Regions from separate parts of the Lysinibacillus sp. fls2-241-R2A-57 genome, predicted to be linked through region 1. Evidence: riboswitches for the same ligand, from Rfam matches in the RefSeq annotation. Region 1 holds a riboswitch; the other holds the start of a gene.

Region 1 (20,810 bases):
GTTGAAGGAGACAAAGTAACGTCGGGCCAATTACTTGGGAAAGTAGGAAACTCCGGAAATACAAGCGAACCACATTTACACATTCACGCCGAAAAGGACGGGAAAGGTGTACCGATCACATTTAATGATCGATTTTTAGTGAGAAATAGTTTGGTACGATAATTTTAACTTATTTCTTTTTCTTGTTATATTACCTTTATCAGCGGTCGTTGGAGGTTTTCGGCGATTGTTATAACTTTATCAGCGTTACTCATGGTTTATCGGCGATTGTTATAACTTTATCAGCGATTACTCATGGTTTATCAGCGATTGTTATAACTTTATCAGCGATTACTCATGGTTTATCAGCGATTGTTAATAGTTTATCAGCGATTTAAAAAGCGCGAAAAATCAATTTAATAAACTTTGATTTCTCGCGCTTTTCTAATGTGAAATTTTATAATTTTGCTTTAAAAATATACTTATGCCCTAACCTCATTGAGCATTACAAATCATCAAACCCGTTATCTTCTACATTAACCTTCACATATTGACGAGAACGTTGCTCGAAGAAGTCTGTTTTCCCTAAGTCAACATCCTCGTAAGCTTTAACCCACTTCAATGGATTTTTGCGATAGCCTTCAAATGGACGCTCGACGCCAAGTTGATTACAACGAACATTGGCATAGAAGTGCACATAATCATGGACATCTTCCACATCAAGGCCATCAATTTTATCGCCAATCACTTCATTGGCCCAATCGACTTCTAGTTGTACAGCCTCACGGAAGATTTCCTGCACACGTGCTGCTCGTTCTGGCGTATCGTATTCAGGATATTCCTCTAATAACTCTTGATAAATTTTCACAAATAAATCAACATGTAGCTGTTCATCGCGGTTAATATAATTAATCATCGTTGACGTTGCCACCATTTTTTGATTGCGTGCTAGATGATAGAAGAAGGCAAAGCCAGAATAGAAGAATAAGCCTTCTAAAATCACATCATAAATAATCGCCTCTAGCATATTGTCAACAGTTGACTCCTCTGAAAATGCACGGTAGCCCTTAATAATAAAATCATTACGTCGCTCTAACACTGGCTCCGTACGCCAAAAGTCAAACGTACGATCTTGTTCATCTTTGTTCACAATACTTGATAGCACATAGGAATACGAGTGATTATGAATAACCTCTTGCTGCGCTAAAATGATCATTAGTGCATTTAAGCTTGAATCTGTTAAATAATCTGCTACTTTCCCCGCAAAATCAGTTTGCACACTGTCTAATAGCGCCAGTAAACCGATAATCTTTAAGAAGGATTCCTGCTCAACTGCTGATAGCTCAGGAAACTGCTTCACATCATTGCTCATATTAATTTCAAATGGAGTCCAGAAGTTACCTAGCATTTTTTTATACTTTGGATAAGCCCAGCTAAAACGCACATCATCCCAGTTTAAAATGTTAGAAGAGCGTCCGTTCACAATGCCTGTTGAACGGTTAGGTGCTTCTTTATCCATAATTTGTCGTTTAGTAATTGTTGTCATTATTTACTTCCCCCTAGCTAGCGCAAGACTCACATTCTAGCAATTCTACAGATGTCGAGCGCACATAATACGTCGTTTTTACACCGCTCGCCCAAGCATTCATATGCAGTGCCAGTAAATCCTTCGCCTTAATCGTATTTTGAACATATAAATTAAGCGAAATACCCTGATCGATATGACGTGCTCGTGCAGCATTTTGCTTGATTGTCCAATTTTGATCGATGAAATAAGCAGATTTATAATACCAAGTCGTCACTGGTGATAAATCTGGTACAGTTACTGGTATTTTGTAATCCTTCTTCTCCTCTGAATAACTCTTTTGGAAAATAGGATCAATCGTTGCCGTACTGCCTGCTAAAATGGATGTCGATGAGTTAGGTGCAACTGCCATCACATAGCCGTTGCGCATACCTTTTTCAGCAACTGCCGCACGTAATGCATTCCATTTATCACTGTCATAGCCACGTTTGTCAAAATAAGCACCAGTATGCCAATCTGAGCCCTCAAATAATGGATAGGCTCCTTTTTCACTTGCCAAATCGTTGGAAGCACGAATCGTTAAATACGCAATTTCCTCATATAGCTTGTCCGCGAATTCTACAGCATCCTCAGACTCCCATTGAATTTCTTTTAAAGCTAATAAATGATGCCAGCCAAATGTTCCAAGTCCAATACCACGATAGCGCAAATTCGTACGCTCTGCCTGTTTTACTGGAATTGTATTTAGAGCAATAACATTATCTAGCATACGTACTTGAATTGGAATCAAGCGCTCTAAAACACCAGCCGGTACAGCTCTACCTAAATTAATGGATGATAAATTGCATACTACGAAGTCTCCAGGCTTGCGACGTGTAACGATGACATCATCTTCTAAAGTAATAGACTCAAATTCAGTTGGTGACATGTTTTGGAAAATTTCTGTCCTTTTCTTCAACTAGGTTCGCTAGACCTAATCCGTTCTCTTATGAACTGCTGTATATCACTATACAGAGGAGACTATATCATCATCCTCAGCTCTACCTGAAGGATGCTCCGCTTTTCCCTTTATGAATTATCCCTATAACGGGCCTCGCTTGAGGGGTACTCTACTCGCTTCTTCACTCATGTTTTTCAATGAGTTATGCTTTCGATAGTCGTTAGGCTTTTACTTTTGATTAACTAATTTAATCAAAAGATTTAGCACGGTAGGTTATCACATTGTGACTTTCCCCGTTTAACGGAGTTTTCGACAACCATTTCTGATTGAAGGTGCTACTATTAACACAAATTACTTGAGTAAACCATTCCTTCATGTTTATTCGGATTCATGCGGTTTACTTCATCACGATAGAACATAAACGGCACGCCTGTTTCAAGCTGTGAGCGCATAATACGCTTCATAATATCGATCGCCGGTACGACTTCACGGCTTAATAAAGGATTGGCGATACATTCTGCATATTTTGTACGGAAGGAACCGTCACCTTTTTTCTCATCATAGAAATCCTCTAGTGAGTAGCCCATAACCTCTCGTACTTCATGTGGGTCAAATAAATGCCATTCCCCGCGCTCTTCAACTGTCTCCATAAATAAATCCGGTAAGCATAGCCCTGTGAAAATATCATGGGCACGTAAACGCTCATCCCCATTGTTTAAACGTAAATCTAAAAACGTAAAGACGTCCTTATGCCAAACATCTAAATAAACAGCAATAGCTCCTTGGCGTTGACCAAGCTGATCGACTGAAACTGCCGTATTATTAAGCTGTTTAATCCAAGGTAATACGCCACTTGATGCCCCTTTAAAACCTTTAATAGATGAGCCTCGGCTACGAATTTTGCCCATATAAACGCCAATGCCACCACCGTATTTCGATAAGGTTGCAACATCTGTATTTGTGTCGTAAATGCTTTGTAAACTATCATCTACTGTATCGATAAAGCAGCTAGATAACTGTCCATGTGTTTTCCCTGCATTCGATAATGTCGGAGTGGCTACTGTCATATATAAATTGCTCATTGCCCAGTAAGACTCTCGCACCTTTTGTAAACGATTTTCTGTTTCATCCTGCATCAATGTCATCGCAATGACCATCCAACGTTCCTGAGGTAGCTCCACTGGTGTTTTCGTATAATCACGGACAACATAGCGGTCCATCAATGTTTTTAAGCCAATATATGTAAACAACTCATCTCGACTTTGTTCTAAATAAGAAGCAAGTTCCTGAAGCTCTTGCTCACTATATTTTGTTGTTAAACTTTCATGATACAAACCAGCCTCTGTATAGCGTGCTAATTGTGCTGGGAATACCTGATAAACATCTTTCACTGAAACGCCGCGACGCATTGCAAATTGGTCATATAATTTTTCTAAATAAATTTGCGCTGCAACAAATGTCCAATATGGCTCCTCTTCATCAATTAGGCTAAGCGTTTGTAAAATCATCGCATCTGCCCATGCCTCAAATGTGGCATTGTCATTTTTTCGTAGCCATCGATCCGATAACCTTACAAAACTTTCAAGTTCATCCTCCGTGTAACTATTCTTTAACTTAGCAATTTGCTGTTCGATTTGAATTGTCATATACACATACTCTCCCTTTCTTTCTACAACAACACAAAAAGCGATCATGCACCCTCTATCGGTTGCGTGATCGCTGTAAAATCGGAAATGGAAATGAAGGACATGCACACAAAGAAGTGAACAAATCTCTCGCCTCCACTTCTCAATCCCCGAAGAATGTGTTGTTGTCTCGAACAAATTGGCAGGTCTCCTGGCTCATGCTTCCTCCAAATGATCGCCTTCCCATTTTTAACAGTGGCCTCATCATCATTTGTCAGCACTTACAGTTGCGGGGACAGCTTCGGCTTAAGATGCTCTTTTTCCGAATTCCCTTTTAAACCATATTGGTACCTCTTGTCCAAAATACTATATATTGTGTTTTAACTCCTAAACAAATCTAACATATTGTGTTTGTTGTTGCAATAGGCGTTTTGCCCCTTGAATTTTTTTAAGTGCTACTTTTTCTCGAAGCAAGCCCTATTACAATGCAGTTTTACGTAGTTTTTCAAAATTTCTAGGAAAAATATTTTGTGCCAGTTGCTCTTTTTCTGGATGTACTCCTAGTAAAATGACTGCACATGGGCCAGCCGTTTTCTCAACATCTAGCGAACTTTTGACCTGTTGATTGCCAAAAAGGCGGGTAAATTCTGCTTGCAGACCTTTTGATCCTACTGGCCAAACTTGCTGCACGATGTCCTCTTTCCATGCCTGAAAAACAGGCTGTAGCTGTGCGACATCCTCAGGCTGCGCAAGGACTTCATTGCCTACAAGTGGCAGTCCATATGTATACCAAATAAGTTGTTCATGCTTAGTTAGTGTACGTTTCTGCTGTTCTCCAAGCATCGTTATAGACAAACCTGATTGTACAGTTGGCATATTGGACTCAGTGCTACCGTCTATTTGCGGACAAATAAGACCAGCTTCATCAAAAACTTGCTGAATGCCTGCTACATACCGAGACCATGCCGCATCCCCTGAAAAATTAGCGAGTAGGACATGTGTTGGTAAAGCATTTGCGGCAAGCTGCTCTAAAAAAGTAACACGTGCTGTCAAGTATGCCGTTAGTTGATCTGAGGCTGACACAACATCTTGTGGTTTTTCACCAATTGCTGCGGCATTATCTGTCGTAGCAATGAGCTCCCCTATTTTTATGGCATTTCTCAATGTAATCGCCCTGCCTTACGCACAAATACTTTAGATAAAATTGGCATTGCAACTGCAACGATGATTAAATTAATCAATGTTGCCAGCGGAAGACTCGTAAGAGATGCCCAATAAAATGCCGGACTAATGATAAAGTAAAACGGTAATGGTGCCACAACGCCATTTAAAATAAGTGCCACAGGCCATTTCCAGAAATGCATTCCTTTATTATGCATAATCCCGAAGATCCATACAACGATAAACATTTCTACTGCGATAATAATATGGAGTGGTCCTAGTGGGAAGCCAGAAGTTAAGGCTGTAATAAAATGCCCAATTACCCCCGCAACCCCAGCCAATACTGGAGATAAAAATACAACACTCAAAAATGCCGGAGCAGAGTCCAGCGCAGCAGTTGCAATAAATGTTGGAATTTTAATCACTGCACCAACTGCACAAATTGCCGCTACCATGGCAACGAGTGTCAATTTCATTAACCTTTGTCGATCCATTCCATTTCCTCTTTTCTTTTTATCTTTGACGCTTCACTATAACGTGGAGTTGATTTCCATCCGACCCTGGGCGTCCACTCCTCGTATTAAAAATTCTTCAAGACAAATATCACGTCATTTAATTTGTTCCCCGATACCGTACCAAATGCGTACGACATGTTCCGCTTCAGCAAATAACGCCTGGTACAAGCGCCCACATGTATCGCGTAATAATCGTGCCTGTTTTTCCATCGGCACAACCCCACGTCCCATATCGGTCACAATTATATACAGTGCACAATTTTCGTCAAGAGTCTTTAGTCTTGTCAAAATGGTTTTGACAAGGGCCTCATCATCCTCTAGATCTTGTGTCACGAGCCACTTTTCTAAGTTTTTAATAACAAGTATATCACTGGCAGGAATGTCATCAGGTACATAGCCATCTACTAGCTCAACTTTTTGATCTGCAAGCAAATTCATGACATAGTCGGTTTTTCCACTATAAGCTCCTCCGATAAAGACATGCATCTTGCTCCCTCCTCCCAAGCCTTTCTTGAAAACGTTAAAGTGAACATTTTATCATGCGGCGTATGATACGTCCAAAATGGTTGCTCAGTTGGTGCAAATGCAACAAGCAGTGCTCGAATGACTCCACCATGAACGACGAGATGATAAACATCTTCATCTTTGGATAACGCTGTAAACCCTTCCATAACACGCGCACAAAAGGCATCAAAGCCTTCCCCTTTTGGAGGCGGTGATTGTACCGGGTCATCTAACCATGCACAATAACGATGATCAGATTTTAACTCCTCATATGTTTGCCCTTCAAATTCACCGAAGTTCGACTCTCGGAATCTCTTATCTGCCATGTAAGTTGCGTTCGTAAAATAATGGGCAGCTGTTTCTCTACAGCGCCGTAAATCGCTACCATACACCTTTGTGACATCTTTATCTACAATAGTCAGCGAAGATACATCTGCTAATGATGAATCTGTCCAGCCGATATAACGCTTTTCCAGATTTTCCTTTGTTGGTGCATGTCTCATTAAGCGCACAATAACAACGTCACCCACAGCACAACCTCCATTCCTTCAATTGAAGCACCGAGTAAATCCCCTGAAACACCACCAAAGTTGCGCACTGTAAATTGTCGAAAGACTAAAAAGGCAATCGCTAATACAGCAATCAACACGAACGGAACAATGGAGAAGCCTATGACAAACAATAAGCTAGTATACGCCACAACTAGTGTGATAAGCATAAAGCATATAAGCAAACTCGGTTTAATATGTGTTTTAAAAAAATAAGCAAGCCCTTTTTCTTTTGAACACTTTAGCGACATAAAATAAAAGCTCATGCCCACACGCGTTAATAAAGGAATAAAAATCAACATCCAAAGAGCTAACTTATGCTGCACGAATAGTTCATGCAATACGACGAATTTACTAAGCACTAAAAATAGCACCGAAAGCACACCAAATGCACCGACACGTGGATCATCTAAAATTTCAAGCCGCTTCTCCCGGTCCCGATACGAAAAATAAGCATCCCCCATATCGATAAATCCGTCTAAATGTAAACCACCAGTAAATAAAGCGAATAGTCCGACAACCAAAAAGGAAAGCAAAACCTCACTGCTCATCGTCCATTCTGTTAAACCATATATCACCGCTGCCACTACGGTGCCCATAAGAGCCCCTAACCACGGCAAAAAGGCGAACATCCCCGTAATGGTTGCTTTGGATAAAGGAATTTCCTTATGTACCGGCAAAACTGTAAAAAATTGAAATGCAAGTTGTAGGCTATGCCAGAAATTTTTCATCGTCTTGCCTTCCTTCTTTCTATTTTCAATGTGCGTTGCATTATTTCCATTTCTTTACGATACTATAATTTATTTCATACGCCTCATCTGCTATAGAAACGAACCATTGATGTAAATTCCCGAGCTTTTGTCGGTATAATTCAACTTCCTCGCTTGTATATGGAGGCTCATCAAACAATTCATTCGAGACGACAAAAAACGTCACCCTCTTCTCAAGTAACGTCTTTACTGCTTTTTTTAAGACACGGAGCTTCTCCTCTAAACAGCCTGGTTGATCTACACATGGCGTACCCGTGTCAAAACCGTCATAAAAAGCATTTGTCAGCCATGTCGTGACACAGTCCCATAACACGACATCGCCATCGGTCAGGCTTATCAATGTATCAGCGATTTCATAAGGTGCTTCTATCGTAAGCCATTCAATATTTTGTGCTTGTCTATCTGCCTGATGACGCAATATTCGCTTCTCCATCTCACGGTCCATCGCTACGCCAGAAGCAATATAAATAAGTCTTTGTGCTTGCATGAACTTTGTTTGATAGTGAGTAACAGCCGCTTTTTCAGCAAAGTGGGATTTACCACTGCGTACTCCCCCTGTAATGAAAATCAGTGGCAATAGTTACGCCTCCTATTTTAAATGTTGAATGTTACCAATATCTTTAACGAGCCATTGTTGCTCTGATCGTTCAATAATCGTTACACTTGTACCATGAATGAATGGCTCTGCCCAAAGCTGATTAATACTTCTGCCTAAAATAGCGTTAACCGTGCATTTAATCGTTACAGCATGGGAAACAATTAACACATTGTCCTCAGGGAATTTTTCTGCAATTTTTTTTAACGTAAACATTGCTCGTTCAGTTACCGCACCGAAGCTTTCGGTATGAGTTGCTGTGAATTGCGCAGGATAATCGGTATATAATTCATAGTCTAAGCGATTTGTCCTAACGATGTCCTCGACCGTTTTACCTTGCCAATCTCCTAAAAAAATCTCGCGTAATTCATCCGCATAGTAAATGGGAATCTGTCGATCACCTACAAGAATATCCAGCGTTTCCTTAGCACGACCACTCGTACTGCTAAATGCTGCTGCAAATGAAAATTCACCTAAATGCTCGTGCAGTTTTTCTGCATGTAAAACACCATTTTCAGACAATGGCGAATCTAACCACCCTTGTAGTCGATGCTCTTTATTCCACATCGTTTCACCGTGTCTCACTAAATAAAAAGTTGTCACCTTTCTCACTCCTAATTCGCATTAAACCATGCCTGTAAACAGTTTTTTAAATAAGTCATGGCCACAATATCTTTAATCCCGATACGGAACCATTCACCATGTAAGCCCATAAAGTTTTTTGTATGGCGCAGCACGACGCCCTTTGATAAACAATATGTAAAAAATGTATCTGCTTGCTGATTTTTAGGCAGCGCAAAACATACATAATTCGTGACACTATTCGTCACCTGGCAACCATTTTCTTGTAAATAGCTTTGTAGCAATTCCCGCTGTGTTGTTGCATAGGCAATCGCCTGTTGACAATAATTTTGTTCATCTAAACAGCCTGCCCCTATAACGAGTGCAAAGGCATTCAAATTCCAATGCGGTAAAATAGACTTTAACTCAGCAACAACGATAGGACTTGCCACTAAATAGCCAAGGCGTAACCCTGGAATTGCATACATTTTTGTCATCGAACGAACGACAATCATATGAGGATTTTCGACCACATATTGAATCAATGAATAGGCTTCATCGACCCAGTCAATAAAAGCCTCATCAATGACAAGCTCGCAATTGACTTTTGCACCGTGCGTCATTAATTGTAGGAGCTCCTCTTTATTAGGAAGCACCCCCGTCGGATTATTCGGTGTGCAAATATATAAAGCATCTGCGTTCGCCATCTCTCTTTGTAAACGCTCCATCGGCAATGTGTAGTGAACAATATCCTCTACAATAATCGGCACAATTTCAGCGCCTGCTGCTCGTAATGTTCGTTCATATTCTGAAAAAGAAGGATGTACGATAATTACACGTTTATTTGCATAACGTCTAGCTAAAACACTAAAAAGCTCTGATGCACCATTGCCTAGTAGTATTGAATCTTTCTGTACATGATGAAAAGCGGTCACCTTTGATAAAAATGGCTCACCATCCGGATCTGGATAGCGTTGAATAAGCGGAAAAAATGTCCGCCAACGTGCCTCAACGAATTGAGGTGGTCCAGCCGAATTGACATTTTCACTAAAATCATACACCTCTTCGGGCATGTTAAGCCCTAGTTGATGATAGACATTTTGCGGATTTGCTCCGTGATTAGGTAATTGCAAAAATTAACACCTCCACTGCTAACATAACAAGAGTAAAGAGCAAAGTAGCAATACGCATATGAATAACAGACTTTGCAATATGCTCTTTTGTTAATGGAACTAATTTTTCGCCCATTATTGCACGATAAGAAACGACACCTTGATATGTATTTTTCCCACCTAGCTGTACCCCAAGTTGCACAGCTGTGGCTGCCTCTAAGTAACCACTATTCGGGCTTGGGTGCTTTTTCGCATCCTGTGCCCAACGTTTTAAACGGTTACCAAGTGATCTATTTGTTTCATTTTTAGTCCCTAGTACCATCAGTAAGCCTGTTAACCGGCTTGGAATAAAATTCAATACATCATCTAGCTTTGCAGAAAACATACCAAAATCTTTATATTTTTCGTTTTTATAGCCAACCATAGAGTCTAACGTATTGACAGCCTTATAGCCCCATAACCCTATTGCGCCAAATAAAAAGGCATAAAATAATGGAGCTGTTACACCGTCACTCGTATTTTCTGAGACCGTTTCTACAACACCACGAACAATCTCATCTTCGTCAAGCTTCTCCGTATCACGCCCAACAACCCAAGAAAGCTTCACACGAGCCTCAGCAAAATCCCCTTTGACTAGCGGCTCATAGACAGCCATCGCGGCCTCCTTCAAGCTACGCTGTGCTAGTCCTATACCAATTAGTAGCCCCTCCATCAATATGCCAAATAATGGGCTAACCTGATAACTTAGTAGCATAATGGCTGTCACAACAAACATCGTTGTACCAACTACAGCGAGCGCCATAATCATGCCGCGGAGTTTTCTCATTCTTCCTTTATTCCACAATTCAGTTTGAGATTGAATGAGCTTTCCAATCCAGCGAACCGGATGAGGCATTTTAGGAGGATCACCCACTACTAAATCAAAAGTAAGCCCGATGATACAGGCAATCATCAGTGCCATCATAAAGGATTCTCCTCTTTATCTTTTTTATATTTTTGCACAGCTTCTCGCATCGTTTCGTAAACACCATGGCCAATAACTTTCCCAAGCATCGTAATCGGCCCTGCATATTGATGGTAGTCGCCTTCCTCCGTCGAAGCAATCAACAAACTATCCGTTGAAGTACCTGTAGCTTGTGTGCCTGTTGTTGGATCTGTAATGCCCTCATCAAAGAGTGCCTTAACCTTTGCCTCTGTCGTAGAGATCATCGCTTGAAATAAAGCTTCATCCGACAATCTCCCATTTATAAGAACCCACGTATTGATGGTACCTGCATGATATTGCTCCTTGCGATGAAAAGCACGCGTTATATCTACGGCATTGCCAAGTCCAGCTGTAATCATAATGACAAGATGAATGCCTTCATATGTAAACTCACGGATTGTTGCATACCTGGCATAGACAGCCGTCATCATCGCAACTGTCTTATCAACGGGAAAGCCCTCTGACTGTAAAAATAGTTGTAATTCTAACTGCGGTTTTCGTTCATCATACGTATAGGGCACCGAACGATTCATCATATGTGTATAATAGCCAAAGCCCGGATTATGTACGGCTGAAGATACGACCTTCATCGGTGAATCTGTTCGGACGGCAACATAATGGTCAGAAATATGAATATCGCCCTTGCGAAGTACTGACATGATCTCGCCTCCTATTCAGAAAATAAAAAAACAAATTCTTACAAAGAAGAATTTGTACTGTTGATTTTTAACTTAATCATCTTTCCCCAATTTAAAACTTTTGAATTTTCGCACAGCATCGCAACTTCATAATACTCAAATTATTTATTTTTTTTGAAATTGTATCATAAATTCGCGTTTTAAAACAGTTCAATTTCGAGATATTCCGTTATTGCTTTTGTTTTAAGTGTTTAAAACGAACAATGGATCCCGCAATGATAAATACCCAGCCAATCCCGATATAGACAAACTTCATTGTTTTAGTCGAGGCAGGTAAAATATCCATGATCGTTAAACAAACAAATAGTATGCCAATCATTGATAGAAACATACCAATCGATAATTTTTTCAAAAGTAAAACCTCCAATCTATGTACGCCCTCGATTTTACCGTATTCCCGTGAAAAAGAAAACACTAATCCCGTTCAAGGATTAGTGTTTATTTACTTAAACTCTCACATGCGCAAAAAATTCTTCATAAAGCGCCTGTAAAATTTGATTTTCGAATTCTTGTAGCACACCGAATACTAAACTAACTTCAGATGAACCTTGATTAATCATCTCTATATTTGCACCTGTTTTTGAAATAGCAGTTGCAGCACGTGCCGCAAGACCTGTGTTATTGCGCATACCTTCCCCTACGATAACAATCATAGAGAAACCATGACGCATTTGCACGTCATCAGCATACAATTCATGTTTCACACGATAAAGAATACGCGCTTCATTTTCTGGTGTAATTTGATTTGAGCGCATAATAACAGAAATATCGTCTAAACCAGACGGCGTATGTTCATACGAAATATTTTCATCTTCTAAAATTTGTAGAAGCTTACGTCCAAAGCCTACTTCACGATTCATCAAATACTTTGACACATATAAAGTTGAAAAGCCACTGTCTGCCGAGATACCTGTAACTGGACGACCTGTAGCAGAGCGTCTTGGTACGATACGAGTACCTGGGGCTGATGGATTATTTGTATTTTTTATGTTAACGGGCACCCCAATCTTGTAGACAGGCATTAACGCTTCATCATGGAACACTGAAAAGCCTGCATAGGATAATTCGCGCATTTCGCGATACGTAATTTCTTTAATTTCCACTGGATCATTCACGACTTTCGGATTCGCAGAAAACACACAATCCACATCCGTAAAGTTTTCATAAAGCTCTGCTTCAACAGCTGCTGCTAAAATAGAGCCTGTAATATCAGAGCCACCGCGGTCAAACGTTCGCAATATGCCCGCTTTAGTGTAACCGAAGAAACCTGGGAACACAATAATTTCTTTTGTATTTTTTAGAGGTGCTAAATTAGCATAAGCCTCTGGTAATGCATACGTGCGTTCAGGTAAATCATTGACCACTAAACCATCTTTTGGACTTACGTAACGAGCCGGCATACCGATAGAATTGAAATACGCTGCGATAAGCTTCGCGTTATTATCTTCCCCTGCTGCTTTCATGCTATCGATAAATAATTCCTCATTCGATTTATCGCCTTGCACACGTTCACGCAAATCTTCAGCTATCACGCCACAAATTGTATGATCTAACTGCAAACCATCTGCAATCGCCTTAAAACGATTCACAACTGTTTGCACTTTCTCTTCCACATCTTCATTTTTTAATGCTGCCATTGCTAAATTTATTAATAAATCAGTTACCTTTATATCATCACCGGAGCGTTTCCCTGGCGCTGAAACGGCTACGATTTTACGTGCCGGATTAGATTTTACAATGTTTGCTACTTTTTGAATTTGTTCTGCACTTGCTACAGATGTTCCACCAAATTTACATACGATCATATCTATCAAATCCTAACTTTTTAAATTAATTGTATTTCTCCACAAAACAATTGAATGTACACAGTGTACAAATTATCGCTCTCTACGTCAATACAATTTAAAAAATTCACGCAATTTACCGATAGAATATGGACAATTTCCGCACTGTTTGATTTATTATACGGATTTCGTATGAAATAGTTAAGGTTTTTACAAATTTTTTTTGTAGAATTCACATAATCGTACAAATCTTAGTCTGAACTAGCTTAAATCATCTAAAATACAGGATTTAAGTGATTGATTAAAACAATATAACATGCCAAATCGATCCAACTTAACCATGTCATTTTGACAATTTTTTTGCAGCCATCTTTCCCTTATATATTGTTTCCATTTTGGATGAAATAGAAGTACTTTTCTTCTATATTATTTAATGAAAACGCTTCATCATTATCATATGCAGAAAAAATTGTGATGTTTGTGCTATTCGCAATCGATGAAAGTCGCTCACACTTCAAGTTAATTCACCTTTTTGCGTTGGTATTTGTTTCTTTTCGCGGATATCTCTGCTGCGCGCGGATATCCGTTCTCATCCTACACGTTTTCTTAACAAGATAGAATTTGATATTTTTAATGATGAAGATGAGCCTCACGGATACATTCATGAATTTATTCAAACAAATTTCTAGAAAAAAATATTCCCTATTTCTCTTCAAGCATGAAAGAGATCCTCATCGATATTGTTTCAAACGGGATTAATTGCACGCAATCAGATGATAAAAAGCGGACAGTTCCACTTGAAATGGCTATCAGAATTTTTGCCACAGCTTTTCTTGAGATGCTTGTTTGGTGGTTAGAAAACGATATGCCATATCCACCTAAATTTATGGCTACGCAACTAATGAGCATTTCAGTGAAGGGTCCTTATGTAGACAACCCTTTTGGAAGTTAAAGCTTAAGAAAATTAAAAACACCCTTCTGTAAAAAATGTCCATTACAACATGTCCATTTTCCAAAAGGATGTTTTTTATTATAAATGACACACAAACCAAAACGTTATTTCCCTTTTACTATCGTTCTTTGAGCCTTTTTAATGATTCTCTCAGTAGCCTTAGTTGGAGATTCTTTTTGCCATTCATCACAAAGGTTTTTTACCCACTCTGGTTGAGTTTTGCTAGCATCATTTAACCAGTTACCGACAGAATCTTGAACATACTTTGACGAATCTGATTTTAGTAAATGTAGAATAGGAAGTACGATTTGCGGTTCTTCCTTTAATCTTTCAATATGCTTTGTCCATACTCCGCGAGGACGGATTGATTCTAAACTGAACCTACGAATGTTTTCATCTTCACTTTTCGCCCACTCTGCTAACAGGTCTACGCTATTCTCAATATTTGCTGAAAGGTCTTCCCTAATTGACATCCAAGCAATTTCTCGGACACCAAAATGATGATCTGCTGCGAAAGGTCGGATATACAACAATTTCTCCTCTAAAGAATAATCGTTGTTTTTATTCATAAATGCTGCCCAACATCGGACACTATCAGATACATGTTCGGAGCAAACTTTGATTACATCCTCTTTTTTAGTAGCACTTTCATCTATCATGACTGTATCTAATAAACTCCCTATTAAACGTATAGCCTTCATTCCCGTTTCGACTTTTTGCTTCTCTATCTCAGTTAGTACAAATTCTAATTTTTCTTCTAGCCCTATTGTTGGTAGAACATTTTTGACTAAAGAAATATGGTTAACAGCTTGCCATTCCATTAAATTAACACTCTCTATTTCCCCTTGATTCAACAACATTAAAACATCATTTGGGATATCGCTAGCCTTTCTAGCTCCCTTTCTATTTAAAATATCTTCTTTTACAACCATTTCATAACCCCCTGAAATTTTATTAGATGTCTCTTTCTATATTATTTTTTCTTACAAATTATTTCCACTATTAAAAGTGCAGCACCTGAGATAAATTTCTTCAGATGTGTCTATTAACGATTTTATCTATTATCGTCCTTTCAGAAATATCTCTTTAAATTGAAACTAAATGCTTATAGCAAAAATTTCTAATTTTTTTAGAATAAATACGAGGGGTGATACTTTGTCAAACTTCATAAGCAAATACGGAAAATATGTAGTGCTACTCATTTTTATATTTGTATTAATTTATTTTGGAATCCCAGATTTCGTGAAGCCTGTGTTTGTTTATGAGTATCTTGTATTTTTCGGAATAGCTTATTTATTTGCTATTCTTCAAGATTTTTTTAATCCAAGTGCAAAAACAGATATATTACTACGTGTAGCCATCATCATTAGTTCGCTCGTCATGCTGATTACATCCATCTACTATAAAGCCACGTTCTCGGTTGTATTTTCTGTAATAATGTTCGTTGCGATAAGTTTCTCATTATATTTAGCAATCAAGCATAACAAAACTAACAAGCAACTGGATTAACCCTTTTGCTTGTTTGGCTTGATGATTGGGGAGCGATCTTTTGGCATTAACCTCATCACTACTTGAATACGATCTAATTTCGATATTGATATCGAGTGGCTTGATAGAGACACCTATGATACGATTACAAAATAAACAACTTCATTTGTTTTTTTAACTTTAGTGAAATCAAGTGAACAACAACTTAAAAGGATGATAATCAATTGAGTAACGAACAAAATAACAGTAAATTTATATACACATATGTACATCATGTTGACGAATATGATTTGTGCAGAATGGAGATGCGTTCATTTTTTAATCTTGATTCCCAATCAAACTATATAATAAGCCCTTTTAAAATTGATCCAAGCCGTAGTCCTTTTATACAAGACAGACTTGAAGTGCTATATGAAGAAAATAACATAGAAAACATCAAGACATTGGTGAAGGATTTAACAGTAAAGGAAACAACTTTTAAAGTAGTTTGTTTAAATAGTATGGATATAGGTGAAGAGAAGAAAATTCATCTGCCAGAGCGTCGATTGTTAGAACGCGAGGTAGGATTGTGCATCGATGGCGAACCAGAACTAAATGAGCCTGAAGTTGTATTTGGTCTTATTTTAATAGATGGAAAATGGTATTTTGGAAAGCATATGAAGAGTGAATCCATTTGGCATAATCATTTACACAAGCCACACAGTTATTCAACGGCACTAAGTACTAGAGTCGCTCGTACTGTTGCAAATATCGCAGTTCCTCAACCTCAAAATATTCGTGCGATTGATCCTTGCTGTGGTATAGGGACAGTAGTAATTGAAGCCCTTTCCATGGGGATTAATATTGAAGGGCGAGATATGAATTACAATGTTTGTCAAGGTTCCAGAAAAAACATCTCATATTTTGGGTTAACAGGCACCATTACATTAGGTCCAATCTCCGAGGTTAAAGAACATTATGATGTCGCAATAATTGATTTACCATATAACTTATTTACGCATACATCAACCGAAGATCAATTTAATATTCTACAACATGCTCGACGCATTGCCGATAAAGTAGTTGTCGTTACAATTGAAACAATTGATGACTTGATAGTAGATGCAGGTTTTGTTATAGCAGATCGATGCATTGCTAAAAAACAATCATTTTTACGTCAAATTTTATTATGTGAATAAAAACACGAACTTTCTATCTTTGAAGAAAGTAAATCCAATGCAAGTACTGAAATTATCAGTGTGTGGAAATATAGCAACCATCTTAGCAATAATCCATGCCTTTTGTTCATCACATATACTTCATTAATTAATTGTAAGTAATGCGGATAAAAAATCATCTTTCACTCACACTAATGGTGGAGGTGAGATGATAATGGGTAATAATAAACATAAAAATAATAAAACTCAAGACAACAAAAAACAGCAAAATCAAAATCAAAATGCTAACAGAGAGCGTGAAAACAGAGAAGAGTTCGCTGAGGAAGTAATCTTCAGTCGTAATCAAAATGAAAATAAACGTTAGTCGTGATATCTAAATTAATTTTGAACTCCCCCCCAATATTCACTTTAGAAAAAGGTGTGTATTGGGGCTTTTCTTATTATGAAACCATCGACCACGATCCATCTCTTTCAATTTCTTAAAGTACAAAAAACCCGGGTGTGTTAATCTACATTTCATTAACACACCTTTATCTTCTCTTAGTATAAAATTACATACAATTCCAATTTATATTTAATTAAATGTAGTTAACTCTTCTGAAATAGAATTTAAAAAGTCTTTCTCAAACACAATATAGTATTGACCATCTATCGTTTCCGATTTCATTCCCTCACTTAAAGATAACGATTTTACAGAATCAATTTCTATTTTATTCTCTAACAAATGATCAATTGATGTATTGGCTTCTATTTTAGTAGTAAGTTCTTTTAATTGTGTTTGTGGGATTTCGTTTTTTGTTTTATTAATAACAGCATGAATGAGATTTAATAGGTTTTCTTCATCGAATTCGTATCTTTTCCCCTCTGTAGCAGCCATCATTAATGCCACAATCTCTTCGCCATTCAAATGATTCGTCCCCTTTTTGAATTCAAATGCCACTCTAGAAATAGCTCTTACTCGAATATCTTCTGGCAAGTTGTAATCTATACCATTCACTGAATCAATCAGCGTTGAAAAGGTTTCTAAATCCATAACTGCATAATAATCAATTGTTAAATCAAATAACTTAGAAACTGTTGTTCTTACACTTTCAGCTCCACCCGAACCGTCAGCATAAGCATATGACAATTTATCGTATGAAGTAATTCCAGTACTCTTATCCAATATCGGAACATAAGTATCACGAGGGATAGACAGAACTTTCACCATCTTTTTATCTTTACTATAAGTAATTAAAAGGTTAATAGGTATTCTATTATTCTCATCTTTCACCGTAAATAGAGTGGTAAAAATCTCGTCTTCTTGTAATACTGTACCGCTTGTATCACTTCTGTTATATTCTTTATTAACGTTTCCAGGAAGAATCGATGGAATAAACAAAAATATACACAAGCCTACCACTAATAAAGAAACTGTAAGTGGAGCGAATTTTTTAAAAGAAGAAACAAGAGATTTTTTCTGCGTATTATTATTCTTCTCTAGTTTATGAATTTGTTCAAATACTTCATTACGGTATTCTTTCGTAAATCTTAGTTCTTGATCAGACGTATTAGAAAATTTATCTCTTAATCGCTTATCTTCCATTAAGTTCTTCCTCCTTAATCATCGGCTCTAATCTTTGTTTTGCTCTTCTTAATCTAGTTTTCACTGTATTAACTGGAATATCCAAAACTTCGGCAATTTCCTCTGTCTTTAATGAATCATAGTAGTATAGATAAACCACTTCCCGATACACTTTCGGAAGAGAAAAGATCGTATCTTTTATTTCAGCTTTATTGTATTTATCGATAACTGTTTTTTCTGTTGATGGTAATATTGACTTTGCTGTTTCATTAATAAAACTTTTTACCTGTACCATTTTGTAATTCCAACTTTTTAAATAATCTTTACATTCGTTAATTGTTATACGATAGAGCCAAGTTTTAATTTGTGCGTCAAATCGAAACGAATCAAGGTTCTTGTAGCATTTGATAAACGTATTTTGAACAACATCCTTAGCAATCTCTGTATCTTTCACATAAGAAAATGCCAATCGTACCAACTCATTACCATATTCAATCATTATTTTTTCTAATATGAAATCTTTTTCTTCTCTATCCAATCTACTACCCTCCCTTTCAACCTACTTCAAATTCTGCTATTAGACGATTACCAAATCATAATAGGTTCAATTTCCAAAAAATATTTATTTTAACAAAGATTCTCCACTAATTGGCGTAAAAAAACATCCATACAATTATAACTAAAATACAAAACCTGTATCTTAGATTACAAAGTAATCATAGATACAGGCTTATTGTTTATAATTATTCCTTATTCCTCTTAACTGCGCCGTTAGCCACCCATGAAGTGCAAAAATTAGCACTTCATCACAGAAAATGAAAGACTGCTGCGTTAGTTTTTAAGTAAAATATGCAGTTGTTCAATAAGTAAATGCATTAATTAAACGGCGATCATTTTCGCTAAAAATATGTAGCTTTGTAAAAAAGTTTGATAAAAATCACCTCTTTAGTTATTTTTTGAGGTGATTTTTTAATGTATATTTGAAATTTAACAGGTGCATGCTGCTTGTTTTTAAGTGGTCAGGTAGGTCCTGCCAATTTCCAACTTGGTTTAAAAAATATCTTAGAGATAAGATCAATCTTTGAACCTATTAAAAGGCGTACGGTCTTGAAGCCACCGAAATCAAGACTGTTCTCAATGACACGATTTGGCCTTTACAGAATTAATAAAACTTGCGTCGAGCAAATTATTAGGATCTTCCCAATAGCTTGAACACTTATGTGGAAAATCCCTGGAATGCGCTCCCACCTGCATTCATATATTACACCATTTTTTATTTCTATCCATTATATTATGTGCGGCATTTTCGCCAAATCAATACATTTCATCATATCATTAAATCTAATTTTAAAGAAATCTACAACATTGTTACTATTAATAAAAAATGTTATATTATATTGTTATAGGAGGAATTATATGCCAAAATTTTTTTTTACAAGTAAAGGGAATAGTGGGGTGATATACGATAGCAAGGATTTTAATGGGATTGGCTGTGTATTAGGTGTTTTTGCTATTTTAACAGTCGCTTTGGGAATATTAGGTGCAATTGTAGATACTGTAGCATACTTTATGATTAATTCGTATGAAACTATCGGAGAAACGCTCAGACCAGCATATGAATTTATCATTATGAAAATATTAGTTTTACCTTCTACTTTTGATATCTTTTTTAATATTCTTTCTGAAAATCATTTCATTAAAGCGCTTATTTTTAGTGGGTTAATTCTAATTTACACATTTTCACTTCACCTTGTATGGAATAAAAGCAAACTTTTAAACTTTTACTGTATTGCTAATATACTTATCCTTGCTATAAGGATCGTTTTTTCATTATTATTTGCTTTAATTGCTTTTGCAGCAGATGAGAATGAACAAATACATACTAATTCTTTCATACAAACTGATTTCAAGTTAAATATACTTGAGAATGAAAATAACCTGAGTTATAACACTCATATATATACGGATGAAGAAGTTAAAAAAGGAAATGCCTTTCCAGACGCAAATTCTGAAGAACAATATAAAGAGGTATTTTGGGTAGCTTTTGGTGAAAATGAAGAACAGATTGGTGTTCATTCTAAATTCTATACTAATTTTGAAATTGGTGGAGTATCTTTTAATTCTCCAGAAAAAATGGATCGATACCAAACGACTTTATCTTACTCACCTCCAATGGATGGTTATGAATACACAAACCAAACATTATTTACTATTAGTTTTGTTGGAGATGGTGAAATATTAAAAACTTATACACTCTCAGAAGATAACAATGTAATTGAAGTTGATATCCCAGTTGATGTAAAAAGGACATTCGGAGTAATTATCGAAGGTGACGTAACTGATTACT
Region 2 (10,503 bases), on a different contig from region 1:
GGGCAGAAACGCAAAAATTTTAAAGGAGATGTTACCGAGAAAGAAATTGCACAAGTAAAAACTAGTTCTATTATTGGTATTGTTGGTTTAATCATATTTTTAATTTTTATAAGCCAAATATGAATTTTTTTTGGTTAATGTAATTATTTGGAACATTATTATATGTTTTTTAATCTGTTATTTTTGTTATAATATTTTTAAAATGGTAATGTGAGGAATTTTCAATGGGGATAAATTTTAATAGCTTTTTCAGAGAAGAATTGTCAGTACAAGATATTCAAGTAGCTATGGAACAGGGAGAAATAACATCTAAAGAATTAACGATGTATTATTTGCACAGAATCGCTAAATATGATCAAGATGGACGAAAAATTAATTCTATGCTTGAAATTAATCCTGAAGCGATATTTATTGCTGAAGCGTTAGATGAAGAAAGAGTAACTAAAGGTGCAAGAGGGCCTTTACACGGAATTCCGGTTGTTTTAAAAGACAATATTGAAACGAAAGATTTTATGCATACTAGTGCAGGTGCTATGGCATTAGAAAATTATCTAGCGAAGCAGGATGCGTTTTTAGTAAAAAAGCTACGCGAAGCAGGGGCAGTTATTTTAGGGAAAACAAATATGACTGAATTCGCAAACGCAATGTCGAGTACGATGTGGGCGGGGTATAGTTCTCGTGGTGGGCAAACACTAAATCCTTATGGTGATCCAGATCTTTTTGTGGGTGGATCTAGTTCTGGATCCGCAGTCGCAGTAGCATCGAATTTTTCTGTTTTATCAATTGGAACGGAGACAGACGCATCGATTCTAAGTCCTGCTACTCTAAATTCAGTAGTCGGCATAAAACCGACTGTTGGACTAATTAGCCGACGAGGCATTATTCCATTTACATATTCTCAAGACACAGCTGGACCATTTGCAAGAACAGTGACAGATGCAGCTATTTTATTGGGCGTATTAACAGGAGTAGATCAAGATGACGTTGCTACATATAAAAGTGAAAGAAAAATACACCAAGATTATACAAAATTTTTAGATGCTACAGGTTTGAATGGTGCTAGAATTGGTGTGTATAATTACGCCTTAAAAGAGTACTATGAGTCAGAGGAGTATGATGAAACACTTTTTAATAATGCAATTCAGGTTTTAAGAGAGCAAGGAGCCATTATTATTGAAGATATCGAAATCCCTTCTTTTCATAGAGATTGGAAATGGGGTGTGGGGCGATATGAATTAAAACATAGTTTAGATAATTTCCTTATAAATCTACCATCTCATTTGCCTGTACATTCTATCTCTGAGCTAATTCAATTCAACGAACGTTCCAAAGAAAAGTGTTTGAAATATGGCCAAGATAAATTGGAATTGAGAGAGAGTTTATCAAATACTTTAAGAAATCCTGAATATTTACATGCAAAAATAGAAGATTTGTATTTTGCTCAAGATCAAGGAATTGATTTTACATTAAAAAAATATGAATTAGATGCGATTATCTTTCCATCATATATAGGTTCAACAATTAGTGCAAAAGCTGGTTATCCCTCTATTGCCGTTCCAGCAGGGTATATGGATAATGGCAGACCGTTTGGCATAACTTTCGCAGGAACTGCATTTAGTGAGGATGTTCTAATAAAACTCGCATTTGCATTTGAACAAGCAACTAACTTCCGAAAAGCGCCGAGGTTGTAATATATTCCTTAGTAGGTTATAAAACTAGAAAAACGAGCTTGAAATTTCCAAACGAACACGTCTTTTTAGGAAGTAGTATTCACTGATATGCAAAGCGATTGTGGGGGAAAAACAAAAGGACTTGTGCACATGAGTTAAATCATACGCACAAGTCCTATTTTGATGGATATGTTGTTCATTCCTGTTTCGGGAGTTGAAAGATACAAAATTGCACCTTTTATTGCACTTGTTGAATCGCTTCATCAGATTTTTTTATCAAATCACCTATTTTTGCAAATATATAAACGAATCCATAGGTAATAGTGAAGTAGATGAATTTATTAGCAATATCACTAAATTGTACAAGTAAAAAATTAGATACCATTAAATCCATATAAAAGAGAAACAAGGTAAATTGAATAATTTGAATCAAAAAATAGATTCCCTTATTTTTCATACCTATATGGAGGGCAAATGATTCTAATACAATGCTTATTGGTATTAAAAGAATAAAACCAATGATGATTCCAATTGATAAAAAAATCGAGCTATATATGCTTGTGAATTTAAAATCTAGAACAAGACTAGCTACATATTGAACGCCCATTAGTAAACTAATAATAATGGCTAACACAGCAACCAAAAAAACAGGAATTAAAAAATAGTCTCTTGTTTTCATAATTTTTAGTCAAACCTTTCTTAGCATTATTTCACGATTGAATTGAAATACTGAAAACTGCGTACGTTTACTTACTTCTCGTAGCAATTAACATTCTAAGTTTGCGTAAGCCTAAACCAAGGAAGTTCCTATGCAAAAAACATATAAATCAATACACCTTTAAGGTTCATAATTACTCCGCGTTATTCCCTTTACTTAACACACTGTAAATTATATCCACAAAGGAATCATAACATAGCAGAGCATTAGTTGGTAGTTTAATGGTAAATTCGCATCTGCAATTGTTGCAAGTGACAGTAGCACCTGTGCGCGTTTAGAATGAAGTAGGGGATTCATTTACACAAGGTTTTCTAATTATTTGCTACAGGAGCGGTTAATATAAAAATAGGACTTGTGTGTAATTTTATGCACAAGCCCTATGGTTGTTGTGTGATGGGTTATTGTTGAAAGGTAGTTTCATTATTGGTGCCATTCATATTTATATAACTGATGTAATTCGGATTTATATAATAAAATAATGAAATCATTTCCATTATGGTGTTCACCATAGTAATAATAGTCCCCAACTTCTGCTTCAACATCATATTGATTAAAAATATCAACAATTTCTTTAGAATTTTGACGAATATCAATTGTTTTTTTTATGAATTGCGCTATTTTATTATTTGCATCAGATATTTCATTGGAAGTAAGTTTTATTAAGCCTGTATTACTAAAATCAATCGGTTTTGAATAATCGAATAATGCAAACCATTCCCCATCACCTTGAAAACTAGCGTCTGTTGTTAGTAAATTTTTTTTCTCATCTGCTTTAGGTAAATAAATGTCCCAATTACTTTCGAGTACTTCATATTCATTTGGGAGTAGGCTATTAATTAGTAAAGTACACCCTGAAAACAATAATCCAATTGCTACAAAAAACGTAACCATTTTTTCACAAAATCACCTCGATTTAAAGACGAATGCCTTTTTACATGGTTGCATGCTGTAACTAATGGTAGGCCAATTCCTTTCCTGGTGGCTTATGGAGCTGAATACGAGCGCAAGAAAATGCTACAACTTCTTGCGGTTGCCAAAGCACAGGGGAAACATTTAGGCAGAACGCAATTAAACCTTAACTCGTTGACAAAGCAACAACGAGAAGACTTAAAGCTAACTATCATTGCCTGGAAATCGAAAGAATTGTCAGGAGTGTATAATTAATGGGGATCTTAGGACTGAAAAAGAGTTTTTGCTACAAGATTATCAAAGAATGCAAGGAAACAATTCAAAGAGAAACGATTGATTCATGGGGCTTTGCTGTATGTTTACTAAGAATCATTCACACAAGCTATCTAATTTCATTGCTAGAGCCATTTATGAAGCTATGGGAGCTTTTATGAATGCATAACGAAAAGGCTCTGTGTGTAATTTTACGCACAAGCCTCTTAATTGCTGTGTGAAGCGGGGTAAGGAGTGATTGATTATAGCCCCATATCTAATTAGTTGAAATATAACCAACCTTTTCTAGTAATTTCAATGTCGTATAATTTAAATTTGGGAGTTTGTCCAAAGGGAAATATTCTAAATTTTTACTTTCCTCATTTTGTGTAATAATGCCTTTTACAGCAATTGCTTTAAAAATTGCCGTAGCATTATAAATTTCATCCCCATGTGGAAATTTATAATATAACTCTCTCCCTGAAGCTAAGCCAAGCAATTTCAATTCTTGGGCGATTAAGCCTGTTTCCTCATACAACTCTTTTTGAGCAGTTTCTTCAAAACTATCTCCAATTTCCATTCCACCACCTGGAAGCCCCCAATCATTTGTATCTGAACGTAATTGCAAAAGTATTTCATTCTTTTCGTTCAAAACAATGATTGCGGAACCTGGTGCAATAATAGGACTTGTTCCAACATATTGTCGTAAAGATTTTATATAATTCATTGTTTCCTCCAATTGTTCTTTTCTTAACAAAGTGAAAAATTCTATCTGTAAAGAATCATAACATATCAAAATTTTTGTTGGTAGATAAATGGTAAATGTGTATTGAAGAAGATTAATCTTTACAGCTGGCGAGACGATGAGATCTAAATAGTTTCAACTTTGAGATAGCCTACATAAGTAACTATTGCGATCTCCTAGAGCCTCTTACAAAGCCTGTGAGGATTGAGAATGATTTAGAAGAAGGTAGTCTATGATTGCTATGTGTGGAACTAAGGGAGCGTATTGTGTGAAAGTGTTAAAGCATAACAAAAGGACTTGCATATATGAGATTCAATCATACATACAAGTCCTATACTTATTGAATTAAAGCTCCCCGTTTGTTAAAAACTTTTGAAATTATGACTATAAAAGTCACTGGAATAATCCAATTACCCACACAATTAGGTAAATTGGCATTGCAACTATTAACATACCAGCAATTAAGTACCCCAGGCATTTTAATACAACCTTTATAACATCGTATACTGCACCGGCCAAGTCATCAATAAACTTTGCGATATGAATCCACCCCTTTACTATCTCTTTTTAAGTGACTACTTTAAAGATATTTTCGTACGTTATAAATAGCATGAAGCCTATAAAACAACTGAGAAGATTTAGGATAAAGTCATGTAACATTGATATGTATATAATAAAAATTCATTTCCAATAAATTTTAAACATCCTTGAAAATTCCTGTCCTTCACTTATTTTACTGAAAATGTTTCGTTAAAAATTGTAACATAGCAGAATAATTGATGATAGAGGAAAAGTAGATGTGTAGATTTAAAGAAGCGCTTAGAGGGAGCTTAGAGACTGTGATCATTGATAGGGGAGTAGAGGAATCACTGACACAGGATGTACCCACGCGTACCAGGAGAATATCCGCGAAATCAGGGCGAATACCCGCGAAGCCAAAGCAAATACCCGCGCGTACTAGGGAAATACCCGCGGAACCAGAGCGAATACCCGCGCGTACCAGAGAAATACCCGCGAAATCAGAGCGAATACCCGCGCGTACCAGGGAAATACCCGCGGAACCAAAGCAAATAACCACACGCTAACATAAAATCCTCGCTAAAAAACAGGACAATGATCTAACAATCACGTCCTGTTTTTTTAATGTGAATTATTTAATGCAATGCATCGCTGCCTCAGCTTCTTCCCATGGAACTGAGTAGCCCTTGCCTTTTGCACAAAAAATACTGGAGGATGTATATTCAGGATCAGCATTTTTATCGTAGCCGATTTGCGTGATAACCTCTTCCGTATTATGGCACGTATCATAACCATCAAATTGCAGGGAGAGTACGCCCTTTCCGTTGGTGTAGGCGGCAAAGGTTGTGCTATAGCTCATAAATGTTGCGACAGGGGCACGGCCAGTTAAAATGGCATCATTTTCGGTTAGGATAGGTGCGGCAAATGTACCTGAAGCTTGCTGAATATCGGTCATCATGCGGCCGATAAAATCACTAGGGGCTTTGAGCTTAAAGCGGTAATAGGGCTCTAGTAATATATTTTCTGCTTGCTCAAGACCTTGCCGTAATGCACGGAATGTTGCCTCGCGGAAATCGCCACCTTCAGTATGTTTAATATGTGCACGTCCTGTTAAAAGCGTGAAGCGAATATCTGTCACGGGAAAACCTGTTAACAGCCCATGATGATCGCGCTCGAATAAATGCTTTTCAATGAGTCGTTGGTGCCCAACCGATAAATCGTCCGCATGGCATGCATTGACAAATGTATTGCCAGTACCACGTGTATTTGGCTCCATCAATAAATGTACTTCCGCATAATGCTTTAATGGTTCAAAATGACCGTAGCCTGTTACAGTTGTCGCAATTGATTCCATATATAAAATCTGTGGTTCGCCAAATGAAACGTTTAGTGAGAAGCGGTTGTTGAGTACTTCGACAAGAACCTCGAGCTGGATGACACCCATAATATGTACATGAATTTCTTGGAATTTTTCATGCCATAGTACACGTAATGATGGTTCCTCTGCTTCAAGCATGCGAAAAATTTTTAAAACTTCTTTAATATGCTGATCGCCTTCATATTGTACTTTTGCCTGCAACGTTGGTACTAACTCGTAGGGCTGCGGGTTGCTTGAACGACCAATGATATCGCCGATGTTTGCTTGACTAATCCCTTTGACTGCAAAAATATCCCCAGCTTTAACTTCCTGCACAGTTTCATAACGGCTGCCATTATATAGTCGAATCTCCGTCACTTTTTCTGTCATATCTCCAAACGAAAATTCATCCCGCACGTGCAACGTTCCTTGTAATGCCTTTAAAAATGTTAAGCGTTGATGTCCATCATGACGAATTTTAAAGACTTCACCTTGAAACGCTGCATTATCGTTAAAATGTGTCTCTGTAAGTAGGGGGAGCTGTGCTAGTAATTCCTGTATCCCAGTATCTTTTAAAGCAGAGCCAGTAAAACATAAAAAGGCCTTTTCTTGTTTAATCATCGCCTGCAAATGAGTCAGGGAGCTAAAGCTATCCAAAGTTTCATTAAGAAAAGCATCGAGAAGCTGTTCATCACGTTCAGCAAGCCACTCCATAATGTGATTGGAAACATAATCAGAACGGAGCGGTTCGTCCATTAATAAAACATCCTCAGAGCAATCCTTTTGAAGCTGTGTCATAACGGCTTCTACATTTGCACCTTGACGATCTATTTTGTTGATAAAGAAGAAGGTTGGGACGTGATATTGGCGTAAAAGTTGCCACACTGTTTCGGTATGACCCTGCACTCCTTCGACGGCACTTATAACAATGATGGCATAATCCATAACACGAATAGCACGTTCCATTTCTGGTGAAAAATCGACGTGCCCAGGTGTATCAATTAACGTATATGTATCATTTCCAATCGTCATACGACCTTGCTCTGCAAAAATTGTAATACCTCGCTGACGCTCTAGCTCATGATTATCTAGAAATGTATCCTGGTGATCCACTCGTCCGCGGGCTTGAATACTTTTTGTATGAAATAGTAACTGCTCAGAAAATGTAGTTTTTCCTGCATCAACGTGAGCGAGTACACCAATTGTTACATGCATAAAAAAATCCTCGTTTCTATTTTTCATCTTTCACCATTGTAACAGAATTACTAGAAAAAGATTTCGTGTAAAATAGTTAGTATTTATGTCGAAATAGTGCTAATATATTCATGATTATGATTTTATGGATTTTTTGTGAGATTGCGACCAAAAATTTCTTTTGCTAGTTTATCAATATCATTGACAACAAAAAAATATAACGACTTATTGGTGCAAATGACTTTTATTATTTGCTTAAAAGGGAAATCGGTGCGAATCCGATGCTGTCCCGCAACTGTAAATGGGGAGTCTATACGAGATACCACTGTAGCCATGCTATGGGAAGGTGTATAGATGATGAACCTAAGCCAGGATACCTGCCAATGTGTATTTTTTACTTAAACCACGAGGATGGGGATAGTGAATAGGTTGAAGAACCTTTCTTTCACTATGCTAACCTCTTGGAAACAAGGGGATTTTTTTATGCCCTTTTTAACTTAAATCAGCGAGTGTCATTCAGGTAGCAAAGGAGTCAAAAGATTTCTTTCTATATAGTTAACAGCAAAGGAGAAGAGGACATGAAGAAATGGAAAAGCTTGTGGCTTGTCTTTGCGATTGCGTTAATCGCTATACTTGGCGCGTGTAATACAAAGGACAAACCAGAATCAGCAGCACAAGGTGAGAAGGTAGAGCCTTCCCAAGCTGAAACGACAGAAATTACGATTGAAAATAATGGAACAACACAAATATATAAGGAAGCACCAAAAAAAGCGATTAGCTTAAATCAGCATGTAACAGAAATTATGTTAGCGTTAGGCTTAGAAGATTCAATGGTAGGGACAGCGTACTTAGATGACAAAATTTATGAGCCCCTACAAGCTGCATACGATAAAGTGCCGGTGTTAGCTAAACAGTATCCTTCAAAGGAACAGGTTATTGATGCAGAAGCAGACTTTATATACGGAGGTTGGAAAAGCGCCTTTGGGGAGAAAGGTGTTGGTACACAGGAAGAGCTTGAGGCATTAGGGATACACACTTATTTACATACAGCCTCAAATATGACGAAACCAACTTTAAAAGATATTTTCACAGATATACGAAATATCGCAAAAATTTTTCGTGTCGAGGATCGCGGAGAAGCTTTAATTGAACAAATGACGAAGGATGTAGACGCAGTTCGTGCGAAATTACCACAAGATAAGAAAGGTCTACGCGTTTTAGTTTATGACAGTGGTGATAAAGATGTCTTAACCACTGGACAAAACTTTATGAATGAGCTTGTGACGATTGCTGGCGGTAAAAATATTTTTGGTGATGTGGAATCAGGATGGACTACGGTATCAAAAGAAGATGCAGTAGAGCGTAATCCAGAAGTCGTTGTTGTCGTTGATTACGGAGAAAAAACGGCGGAAGAAAAAATAAAATTCTTAAAACATGATCCAGCGTTGAAAGAAATGGAAGCAGTTAAAAATGAACGTTTTGTAATCTTACCACTTTCTGCTGCGTCAGAAGGGGTTCGTGCTGCAGAAGCTATTCAAATATTAGCTAAGGGCTTCTATCCTGAGAGCTTTGAAAACTAGAAAAAAATTTGGGGTTAGCAAAACGCTAGCCCCTTTTTTTATAAGGAGCGTTAAACAATGAATGCATTCCATACGAATATACCGGACAAAACCTTTGAAAAGTTAAATAACAATGGCGATTTTACTCGTCTTGCAGTAAGCCCCGGTATTATAAATAAGCATTATACTCCTGCACAATTCCAAACAATTGCAAAGGTTGTAGGGAAGACTGGTGCTATCAAATACTCTGCCTCGTATAGCATATTACTATCAATTCCAACAGAAGATGTAGAAGATACGATTGAGGAACTAGAAGACGCTGGCCTGTATGTGGCAAAGCAAGGACCGATTGTGGCGATGAAGGCCTGTGATTTTTGCGATGGAGATAAGATGGAGGCGGCACCGATTACTGAACAGCTATATCATTCATTAGAAGGAATATCTGTACCTACAAGATTACGTATAAACGTAAATGGCTGTGCCTCGGCCTGCTATAATGCGGTGTATGATGATATTGGGCTCGTCTATCAAAAAGATAGCTTTGATGTCTATTTAGGGGCAGTACCAATGGGTGTAAATGCTCAAGCGGGTACTCTGTTTGCGAAAAGGGTAGGAGTTGAGCATATTGAAGGTTTTTTAAAGCAAATTATTAGCCTCTATAAGGAACATGCTCGCCCGAATGAACCCTTTTATAAATTTTACCGCAGAACAAATTCGGCTGATTATTGGGAAATGTAAAAAAGGTGATGAGAAAACACGCTGCATTTAAACATCCTTTTGTATGACTATCACCAAAAATTGTAGATGACATTTGTTAAGAATGTATGCCTGTATATAGGTTGACTTCCGTTTCGACTGAAGGCACGCAGGAAAGCGCATAGAGGGAACGGAAGTCAACCACACGTTAAGGTGATGAGCCCTTCGTTTTACAATGGAATATTACGTAAATTAATTTACATTATTAAGTAATTATGTTTGGATTTAAGAGAATAATAAAGAGCGAGGGGGGAAAATAATGAAAAAATTTTTTACTGTGTTACTAGCAGCATTCGTATTAGCAGTAGTTAATCCAACAATATCAAATGCGAAAGTGATGCATGATGGAGCCGAAGTTGTAAAAGGACAAACAGGAAAAATGACCTTTAAAAAAGACATCAAGGTATATAAGAGAAATCCAAATGGTACGTTTGATTCGTTAGTGGTTAAGCGAAATAACTTCTTTAAAACGTATGACATTGAAAAATATGATGGCAAAACATTCTACCAGATGGGGCAATATCGGGTACAAGCAACTGATTTAGTAGTATTTAAAGAAGTACCGATAAAAATTCGTGCATCATTCTATAACGATCCAACTTATATTAATATTAATCGTGACCATATTAGTGATTTTAAACGTTATGGAAACTATTATCATAAAGATGATGAGGTCAGTAAAGAAGCGGTCAAAATTTCTTTCTTAAATGACGGACAAGTATTTTCTTATTGTTCTGCTGATATAGAGGTAGGAGAAAGTTGTGTAGAATATCAAGGTACAGATATTAAAATAGCTGAAACGATAAAAAGAAAAGAAGGCGTGC

What was found. Region 1 has a riboswitch for cobalamin ahead of QRN68_RS21455 (ribonucleotide reductase N-terminal alpha domain-containing protein). Riboswitches for the same ligand answer to the same signal wherever they lie in the genome.
Region 2: another riboswitch for cobalamin. It lies ahead of QRN68_RS26545 (ABC transporter substrate-binding protein); the one in region 1 lies ahead of QRN68_RS21455 (ribonucleotide reductase N-terminal alpha domain-containing protein).

What each region holds. Positions count from the first base shown of each region.
Region 1 is NZ_JARVRU010000158.1:2,754-23,563, reverse strand. It holds gene QRN68_RS21475 (M23 family metallopeptidase) at 1-162, shown strand, start outside; gene QRN68_RS21470 (hypothetical protein) at 210-377, shown strand; gene QRN68_RS21465 (ribonucleotide-diphosphate reductase subunit beta) at 485-1,525, opposite strand; partial or broken gene QRN68_RS21460 (ribonucleoside-diphosphate reductase subunit alpha) at 1,539-2,450, opposite strand; partial or broken gene QRN68_RS21455 (ribonucleotide reductase N-terminal alpha domain-containing protein) at 2,789-4,090, opposite strand; cobalamin riboswitch at 4,253-4,439, opposite strand; gene QRN68_RS21450 (hypothetical protein) at 4,550-5,233, opposite strand; gene QRN68_RS21445 (ECF transporter S component) at 5,230-5,724, opposite strand; gene QRN68_RS21440 (bifunctional adenosylcobinamide kinase/adenosylcobinamide-phosphate guanylyltransferase) at 5,839-6,231, opposite strand; gene QRN68_RS21435 (histidine phosphatase family protein) at 6,180-6,779, opposite strand; gene cobS (adenosylcobinamide-GDP ribazoletransferase) at 6,752-7,528, opposite strand; gene QRN68_RS21425 (bifunctional adenosylcobinamide kinase/adenosylcobinamide-phosphate guanylyltransferase) at 7,569-8,144, opposite strand; gene QRN68_RS21420 (histidine phosphatase family protein) at 8,157-8,765, opposite strand; gene QRN68_RS21415 (pyridoxal phosphate-dependent aminotransferase) at 8,777-9,856, opposite strand; gene cbiB (adenosylcobinamide-phosphate synthase CbiB) at 9,843-10,799, opposite strand; gene QRN68_RS21405 (adenosylcobinamide amidohydrolase) at 10,796-11,479, opposite strand; gene QRN68_RS21400 (hypothetical protein) at 11,688-11,870, opposite strand; gene QRN68_RS21395 (aspartate kinase) at 11,965-13,323, opposite strand; gene QRN68_RS21390 (TetR-like C-terminal domain-containing protein) at 14,021-14,254, shown strand; gene QRN68_RS21385 (DNA alkylation repair protein) at 14,359-15,186, opposite strand; gene QRN68_RS21380 (hypothetical protein) at 15,410-15,763, shown strand; gene QRN68_RS21375 (TRM11 family SAM-dependent methyltransferase) at 15,967-16,920, shown strand; gene QRN68_RS21370 (hypothetical protein) at 17,114-17,263, shown strand; gene QRN68_RS21365 (LCP family protein) at 17,474-18,484, opposite strand; gene QRN68_RS21360 (sigma-70 family RNA polymerase sigma factor) at 18,474-19,001, opposite strand; gene QRN68_RS21355 (hypothetical protein) at 19,880-20,810, shown strand, end outside.
Region 2 is NZ_JARVRU010000226.1:1,145-11,647, forward strand. It holds gene QRN68_RS26505 (amidase family protein) at 225-1,691, shown strand; gene QRN68_RS26510 (hypothetical protein) at 1,909-2,349, opposite strand; gene QRN68_RS26515 (hypothetical protein) at 2,560-2,685, opposite strand; gene QRN68_RS26520 (hypothetical protein) at 2,809-3,279, opposite strand; gene QRN68_RS26525 (hypothetical protein) at 3,400-3,552, shown strand; gene QRN68_RS26530 (hypothetical protein) at 3,552-3,731, shown strand; gene QRN68_RS26535 (NUDIX hydrolase) at 3,827-4,276, opposite strand; gene QRN68_RS26540 (elongation factor G) at 5,445-7,385, opposite strand; cobalamin riboswitch at 7,577-7,763, shown strand; gene QRN68_RS26545 (ABC transporter substrate-binding protein) at 7,943-8,944, shown strand; gene QRN68_RS26550 (precorrin-3B methylase) at 9,002-9,661, shown strand; gene QRN68_RS26555 (hypothetical protein) at 9,939-10,503, shown strand, end outside.